One region of the Streptomyces sp. NPDC127092 genome, then DNA from elsewhere that is predicted to be linked to it. Evidence: riboswitches for the same ligand, from Rfam matches in the RefSeq annotation. Region 1 holds a riboswitch; the other holds the start of a gene.
What was found. A riboswitch is a leader RNA that binds a small molecule or an ion and turns the genes downstream of it on or off. The one in region 1 is predicted to bind cyclic di-AMP.
Positions count from the first base shown of each region.

Region 1 (4,078 bases):
GCCCTGGTCCGCCGGACGGTCCTCAGGCGGGGTCCGGCCCGGACCCTGCCCGCCCGGGCGGTGTCCGGCGGTTCAGGGCGTGGTCCGCACCGGGAAGCTGGTCGGGTGGCCCTGTTCCTTCAGCCACGGCAGCACCTGCTTCAGCGCCGCGACGGTCTGGGCGCGGTCGCCGCCGCCGTCGTGGAAGAGGATCGTCGGTCCGTTGGACAGCTCCTGCTTCACCGTGTTGACGATGGCGCCGGTGCCCGGCAGCTCGAAGTCCTTGGTGTCCACGTTCCAGCCGAGCGGCCGCATCCCGGCCTCGGCGGCGATGCGCCGGCTGTTCGGGGTGAACGCGCCGCCGGGGGCGCGGTAGTACTCCACCTTCGCTCCGCCGGCCGCCTCCTCGATCATCCGCTTCGCGTCGAGGATCTGCTGCTTCTGGTAGTCGACGGGCTTCTTGTCCATGGTGGTGTCGTGGGACACGGTGTGGTCGCAGAGCCGGTGTCCCTCGGCCACGACCCGCTTGACCAGTTCGGGGAACTCCTTCGCCCGCGGACCGACCATGCAGAACACGGCCTTGACGTCGTTCTCCTTGAGGATGTCGAGCACCTGGGGCGTCCACCGCGGGTCGGGACCGTCGTCGATGGTGATGTTCACCGACGTTCCGCCCGCCTCGGCGGCGTGCGCGATGCTCTGAGGGACCTTCACCGGCGGCACCTGCGCCGGGCCCTTGGCGTCCCCGGCCGGCACCCGCTGCTCCTGCCGCTCCCCCGCCCGGGCCTCGGCCTCGGTGTCCGTCAGCGCGGCGGCCCCCCACGAGGCCAGACCGATCGCGACCGCCGAAGCCACCACGGCTATGTGTGCGGTGTACTTGCCCTTCAGCCCCATGCGGTGCCCACTCCCAGCGTCTTCGTCCCGAACGGCTCCCGCAGGGGAGGACGGAAGAGACGGCCGGAAGGTTTCATCGACGTGCGGGAACGGTGGGGAACGGCACGGCCGGGCGGCCCCTGAGGGCTGCCCGGCCGTGCCGTGGCGGTGAACCGGTCGGTCAGTACGCGCCGAAGACGTTGTCGATCGAGCCGTAGCGGGCGGCGGCGTAGTTGCAGGCGGCCGTGATGTTGGCCACGGGGTCGTAGGGGTCGTTGGCGGTGCCCGCGACGTGGTAGGCCTGGAAGGTGGGGTCGATCACCTGGAGCAGGCCCTTGGACGGGGTGCCGGCGAGGGCGTTCGAGTCCCAGTTGTTGATCGCGCGGGGGTTGCCGGACGACTCGCGCATGATGTTGCGGTAGATGCCGTCGAACGTGCCGGGGATGCCCTCGCGGGCCATGATGTCGAGGGACTCGCGGATCCAGCCCTCGAGGTTGTCGGCGTACGTGTAGCCGGCGGTGCTCGCGGACGCGGCCTTGGTGGCGGCGGTGGCGGCGGCCTTGACGGCCGGGGCCGGGGCGGAGGCGGCGGAGCGCGTGGTGACGGAGGCGCGGGTGGCGGGGGCCGGGGCCGCCGGGCGGGGCGCGGTCCGGGTGGCGGCGACGGAGAGCTTCTGGCCGGGCCGGATGAGACCGGGGTCCTTGCCGACGACCTTCCGGTTGTCGCGGTAGAGCTTCTTCCAGCCGCCCTTCACCCCGTACTTCCCGGCGATCTTCGAGAGCGAGTCGCCGGCGACTACGGAATACTTCACCGGCGCGACCCGGGAGGCCGCCTTCGAGGCGTTCGCCGTGACCGACTGGAGGGCCGCCGAAACCGCGGGCTTTGCCACTGCGACGGAGTGCGTGCCCTGCGGAGCGGCCGCGGCCGCGCTGGTGGCTCCGGCCAGCGGAAGCGCGAGGGCGGCGCTGCCGGTGAGGCTCACGGCGGCGATGCCGCGGGTGAGCGGGACGTTCTTGGGGCGGCGGTGCTTGCCGTGTCCACGCATGGCGGGTTCCTCTCCTCCGCCTGCGAGGTGAGCTGTCGGGTTCGGGCAGGAGATGCCCGGCCGCGGCGTGCGCGGCTTCACCCCGAGCCGTCCCCGGAGACCGGGACCGGCGGCAAACCTGGGTCCCCCGCTCCTGCCGGATGTGTGGTGAGTGCGGTCGCCCGGACGGCGGCAGGATTCGGCGTTTCCGTCCGGTTGCGGGGCGACGCTATGCGAAAACAAATCCGGAAAACAAGGCGGGAATTCCTTGCGGAAAATTGATCTAGCAGGAATTACGAAAGGATCATTCCGCCCGGTACGCGTCGCCGCACCAACCGTTTTCCGCAATACGGCACCTGACGCTCCGCCAGCAGCAGGAGGGCCCGGTCCGGCGTGATTCAGATCACGCGCGCCGACCGGGCCCTTTACTGGAGAGCGAAATACCCGCTTGTGGAATCAGATCCGCATTCCGGCATTGCAGGGGAATAACCGGACATCGTCCGTTTTGCCCTGCAATGGAGTGCGTCAGGCGCGGCCGTGCGGCGCCACCAGCCGTTCCGCGACCAGGCGGGCCGGCTCGCCCATGAGGATCGTGTAGTGGTTGCAGTCCGGCACGAACTCGGCGGTCAGGTTCGGCGCCTGCGCGGTCCAGTGGTCGACGAGCGCGGGCGGCAGCATGCCGGGGGCCTCGCCGAGCAGCCCGAGCGGCGCGTGCAGCAGCAGGGCGGGCACCTTCAGGCCCGCCAGGTCGGTGCCGAACGACGCGGCGCCGGTGAGGAGTTCGCGCCCGTCCTGTCGGACGGCCGCCTCCTGGGCCCGGGAACGGCGGGCGCCTTCGGGGCCGGTGAGGTCGTAGCGGACGTACGACTCGATGTCCGCGTTCCAGTGCGGCCCGAGCGCCGGGTGGGCGCGGAAGAAGTCGACGTAGGCCTGGTCGCTGTCGTACGTCATCGAGAGCCGGGCGAGCGCCGGTCCCAGGCTGGCCGCCAGCACCGCGTCGGGGTCCGCGTCGGCGGGCAGCGGGATCGGCAGGCCGCCGTCGATCAGCAGGAGGCGCTCGAAGAGGCCGGGCGCCCGGGCGGCGGCGCGCAGCGCCACGTACGCGCCCATGGACTGGCCGGTCAGGACCACGGGCCCGCCGTCGCCCCAGGCCCGGGCCGCCGTCACGAGGTCGGCGGCGTGCCGGTCGATGCCGTACGGACCGGAGGCGGTCGAGCTGCCGCCGCGGCCGCGCAGGTCGACCGCGTACAGCGACCAGTCCGCCGGCAGGTGCCGGGCGACGGCCGCGAAGGACATCCCCGAGGCCGAGATGCCGTGGGCGGCGACCGCGGTCCGCGGACCCGTGCCGAAGCGCAGCACGCGGAGCGTCGTCCCGTCCACGGGGAGGTCGAGCGGTATCGCTTCGGGGGCCGGCCGCGGTCCGTCCGCACGGGTCATGGTCGCGTCTCCTCGACGTGTCTGGGCTCGGCCCGTGGCGCGCGACGAACCGAACGGGGTGGTCAGGGCGTGCTGTTGGGGCGGGTCGACGGTACCTCAACGCGACGGCGGGCCTTTCGCCGGTCAGCGCGCCGGCCGCCCGGACGACGAGGGCGTGCGTGATCACGTCGGTCGGCGCCTCCTGCACCACGCGGTACGCACGGGGCTCGGTCCCGGGAGCCAGGGCGCTCACGTCGCCCTGCGGTACGTCCCCAGGACGTGGTCATGGACCTTCCCGACCTCGTCGCGCCGGCTTTCGGGCCCGATGACGATCACGAGGTGGTAGCTGCCCGCGATGAGCACGGCCGCGTTGCGGACGAACAGCTCGCGCCCCCGGTCGTCCGCCCAGGTGAAGTCACCGGTGGCGTACTGCGTCGCACCGACCTCGATCACGCGCATTCCGCTGGCGCTGGACCAGCTGGAGGCGCGCCAGGGGGCCAGCTCCGGCTCGAGGTCCTCCTGATAGACGATGGGCTTGTCGGAGAAGCGCGCCGTCGTGTCGCGGCCCGGGACGATGACGAGTTCCAGGTCGCCCTGGGTGTAGCGGTACTGGCCCTGGGCGTTCCTGTGGGCCGCCGACCAGGCGGCCGGGACCTCGGCCTGGAATCCGCTCTCCTCGACCAGGCGGTATCCGCGCACCGGCTGCGGGCGAGGGGGCTTCGTGCCCGGGGTCGCCGTCGTCCTCGCCTCCGCCTTCGCCGCGGGTGACGACGAGGTGGTGGCCTTGCC
Region 1 is NZ_JBHXFE010000051.1:56,312-60,389, reverse strand. Features, by position in the region: gene ACFWJO_RS31995 (polysaccharide deacetylase family protein) at 73-870, opposite strand; gene ACFWJO_RS31990 (transglycosylase SLT domain-containing protein) at 1,031-1,894, opposite strand; cyclic di-AMP (ydaO/yuaA leader) riboswitch at 1,899-2,088, opposite strand; gene ACFWJO_RS31985 (alpha/beta fold hydrolase) at 2,399-3,310, opposite strand; gene ACFWJO_RS31980 (protein kinase) at 3,539-4,078, opposite strand, start outside.

Region 2 (4,078 bases), on a different contig from region 1:
GCCGCTGCGGCGGATCATCCGCGGGTTGAAGCAGCCCTGCCCGGAGGCGCCGCAGGTGTCCTGCCAGGAGTTGTCGGTCCAGGGGTCGACGGTCGTCGGGTCGAACAGCAGCCTGGGCGGTGTCCACGGCCCTTGCGGCCTGGAGGCCGTGGAGACGCCGAAGCCGCACCAGGGCGTGGGCTTGACGTACCACTCGAAGCCGCAGCCGTACATCGAGCCGTACATGTAGTAGGTGTCGCCGAACCTGGCGATCTGGGCGTCGTGGAGGTCGAGGCCGGCGATGGTGAAGGAGGTCGGGGGCGCGGCACGCGGCGCGGAGGCGGTGCCCCCTCCGGCGGCCGCGCCGCCTCCCCGGCCGGTGTCCGCTCCGGCCGCCGGAGGGACCGTGGCGCACAGCGCGGCGGTGGCGAGCAACAGAGCCGTGAGGATGCGACGGACGTACACGAATGATGATTATCAGACAAGTCATCACATTTCGGACCGGACACGCACACCCCGGCCCTCAGCACCTCACCCCGGCCTTCAGCTCCTCACCCCGCCCGGCACCGCACAGAAGAGGAGGCCGAGGGTCGCACCGCCACCCTCGGCCTCCTTCACCGCGTCGACGCGCGAGCGCGCCCTCGGCCGGAATCCCGGCCCCGCTCCCTAGAGCGGCATGAGGTCGGGGCGCTTGGCCTCGACGTGGTCGCCGGAGCTCTCGCCGCGGAGCCGGCGCCCGATCCACGGCACCAGGTACTCCCTGGCCCAGTGGATGTCGTCCTTGCGGACCTCCAGCGTGCCGCGCGGCGGCTGCGGCGGCCACGGCTGCTCCGGGTCGGCCGGTACGCGCCTGCCGAGGACCTGGGCGGCGCGCAGCGCGACCCGGGTGTGGCCCTCGGGTGACAGGTGCAGCCGGTCCTCGTCCCAGGCGCGGCGGTCCTGGACGGACTTCAGCGACCACAGGTCGAGCACGGGGCAGCCGTACCGGTCGGCGATGGCCCGGACGTGCCCGTTGTACGTGGCGATCTTGCCCCTCAGGTGCTTGAGGAGGGGCACGTCGCGCGTGTCGAAGCCGGTGGTCACCATGACAGTGCCGACGGCGGAGGTGAGGTCAGCCACCGCGCGCTCGAAGCGCTCGGCGACGTCGTCCGGGTCGGTGCCGGGGCGGATGATGTCGTTTCCGCCCGCGCAGAAGGTCACGAGGTCCGGGGCGAGTTCCTTCGCCCGCGGGACCTGCTCCATGACGATCTGGTCGAGAAGGCGCCCCCGTACGGCGAGATTGGCGTACCGGAAGTCCTCGTGCTCCGGCAGTTCGTCGGCCAGCAGGACCGCGAACCGGTCCGCCCAGCCGACGAACGTCCCGTCGGGCCCGGGGTCTCCGACGCCCTCGGTGAAGCTGTCACCGATCGCCGCGTACGACCCGAATGCGTTCTTGTCTGTTGATCTCGAATCGTCTGCCACGGGAGCACATCTTTCCCCTCGGGATGTGACCTACGCGACCGTAAGGAGGGGTTGACGGTGGGTGACATATGCCACCGATAAAGATTCCACCAAGCCGGAATACGCCGGAGGCCCGGCACGGGTGTGCCGGGCCTCCGGGGCGCCGTCCGGTGAGGCCGGTGCTGACGTGAGGTCAGATGCCCACGCCGTGCTGGCGCAGGTAGGCCAGCGGGTCGATGTCGGAGCCGTAGCTCGGGCCGGTGCGGATCTCGAAGTGGAGGTGCGGGCCGGTGGAGTTGCCGGTCGAGCCGGAGAGGCCGATCTGCTGGCCGCCGCTCACGGACTGGCCGGCGGAGACGGACAGCGAGGAGAGGTGGGCGTACTGGGAGTACGTGCCGTCGGCGTGCTGGATGACGACCTCGTTGCCGTAGGCGCCGCTCCAGCCGGCGGAGTAGACGGTGCCGGGGCCGACCGCGCGGACGGAGGTGCCGGAGGAGGCGATGAAGTCGACACCGGTGTGGTAGCCGGAGGACCACATGGAGCCGGAGGCCCGGTACGGGGTGGAGATGCCGCCGCCGACGGGGGCGACCCAGCCGGAGGAGCTGGCCGCACCGGCCGACGAGGAGCCGGCGGACGAGGACGACGAGGAGGAGGACGCCGAGTCCGAGGAGGAGACGGCGGCCGGGGCCGAGGCGCGCTCGCTGCCCCGGGAGGCGCGGGTGGGCGCGTCGTCGCCGTTCTTGGCGGAGCTCTTGGGGGCGGCGGCCTTCGGCGCGGCGGCCTTGGGAGCGGGCGTGGCCTTGGCGGTGTTCTTGGCGCCGAGGGTGAGCTTCATGCCGGGGAGGATCAGCGAGGGGTTGTCGCCGACGACCTGGCGGTTGTCGCGGTAGAGCTTCTGCCAGCCGCCGGCGAGGTGGTGCTCGGTGGCGATCTTCGACAGGTAGTCGCCGCGCACGACGGTGTACGTCTTCGCCTTGGCCGGGGCCTTGGCGGGGGTCGCGACGGCGGGGGCAGCGGCGGCGACGGCCTGCTGCGGAGCGGCGGGGGCGGCCTGCTCGGCGGCGTGCGCGCCGGTGGCGCCGATCAGCGGGAGGGCGACGACGGCGCCTCCGGTGCCGGCGGCCACGAACCCGCGGGTGATCGGGTTGGCCTTGGGGCGGCGGTGCTTACCCTTCGCGGGCATGGCGAATTCCTCTCCGTCGCCTGCGAGGTGAGCTGTCGGGTTCGGACTGGAGATGTCCGGCCGCGTGGTCGCGCGGCTTCACCCCAAGCCGTCCTTCGGAGGGATCGGCGTCTTACCTGGGTCCCCCGCTCCTGCCGTGTACGGGTGGGTGCGGATTCCGGTCGGCGGCAGGATGAGGCGGTCCGTCCGGAGTGAGCGCGACGCTAGACGAGCGGAGACGACAGGAACAAGCCACAGGTTCCACGGATTCGTTTGCCGCGTGAATTCCGACCGGAATTCCGGTCACCCTCCGTCGATGACGCCCCTTCGATTTCCCTTTGCCCAAGGGAATTTGAAAAAGACGATCAGCCACGGTCCGTCACGTGTATGACGCTCCTCACGCCCCGGAGCCCATCTCCCCTGCAACCAGGGCGCCTTATGTCCAATCAGTCAATTCGGACAGATCGCGCATTCCATCCCGATGGGGTGTGGGCGGAGCGTTCCAGCCATGATGATTGCCCCAGGAACCGATCTCGAGAGCAGGAGCAACCGTGACGCAAGCGACGACCGAGCCCGAGCTCACCGGCGTACGCAACTTCCGCGACCTGGGCGGACTGCCGACCGTGGACGGCCTGTCCGTGCGCCCCGGGCGACTCTTCCGCAGCGGCCACCTGGCGCACGCCACGACCGAGGACGCGGAGTTCCTCGCCACCCTGGACCTCCACACCGTCTTCGACTTCCGCAACGAGGCGGACCGGAGCATCGAGGGCCCGGACGTCGACCTCCCCGGCGTGCGGAACGTGAACATACCCCTGAGCGACCCCGCCGACGGCAAGGAGTTCTGGAAGCTGGTCCGCAACGGGGACGTGGTCCAGCTGCGCGAGCTGCTCGGCGACGGCAAGGCCGCCGCCCGGATGTCCGATTCGTACCGGAAGATGGTCGTCGGGAAGACCGCCGAGCACAGCCGGATCCTGCACGCGATGGCCGAGGACAGCGTCCCCGCCCTGATGCACTGCGCGGCCGGCAAGGACCGGGCCGGGCTGGCGATCGCGATCTCGCTGCTCGCGGTCGGCGTGGAGCGCGAGGCGATCGAGGAGGACTACCTGAAGTCCAACGCCCCGCACCGCCGCTACAAGGTGCAGCGCAGCTCCACCGCTCCGGACGCGATGTCGCCCGACGTGATGGAGCTGCTGAGCCCGCTCTTCGACGCGCGGGTGGAGTATCTGCGGGCCGCCTTCGACGCCATCGAGGAGACCTGGGGCTCCGTCGACGCCTACCTGACGGAGGGCCTGCGGCTCGCCCCGGAGACCCGCGAGCGGCTGCGCGAGCGGCTGCTCACCGGCGCGTAGCCCCCTGAGGAGGCTCCCCTACTGGTTCTGCGCGCCCAGGGCGAACAGCAGGTAGAGGAACGCGGCGAAGAGGTGGCCGGCGACCAGGTAGGCGAAGAGCCGGAGCACCAGGCCCTTGGGGAACTTGCCGCCACCGCGCTCCTCGCCG
Region 2 is NZ_JBHXFE010000001.1:172,200-176,277, forward strand. Features, by position in the region: gene ACFWJO_RS00615 (hypothetical protein) at 1-444, opposite strand, end outside; gene ACFWJO_RS00620 (SGNH/GDSL hydrolase family protein) at 646-1,440, opposite strand; gene ACFWJO_RS00625 (peptidoglycan DD-metalloendopeptidase family protein) at 1,613-2,602, opposite strand; cyclic di-AMP (ydaO/yuaA leader) riboswitch at 2,607-2,759, opposite strand; gene ACFWJO_RS00630 (tyrosine-protein phosphatase) at 3,133-3,930, shown strand; gene ACFWJO_RS00635 (DUF6126 family protein) at 3,949-4,078, opposite strand, start outside.
Region 2: linked by a shared signal. The riboswitch ahead of ACFWJO_RS00625 (peptidoglycan DD-metalloendopeptidase family protein) and the one ahead of ACFWJO_RS31990 (transglycosylase SLT domain-containing protein) in region 1 are both predicted to bind cyclic di-AMP.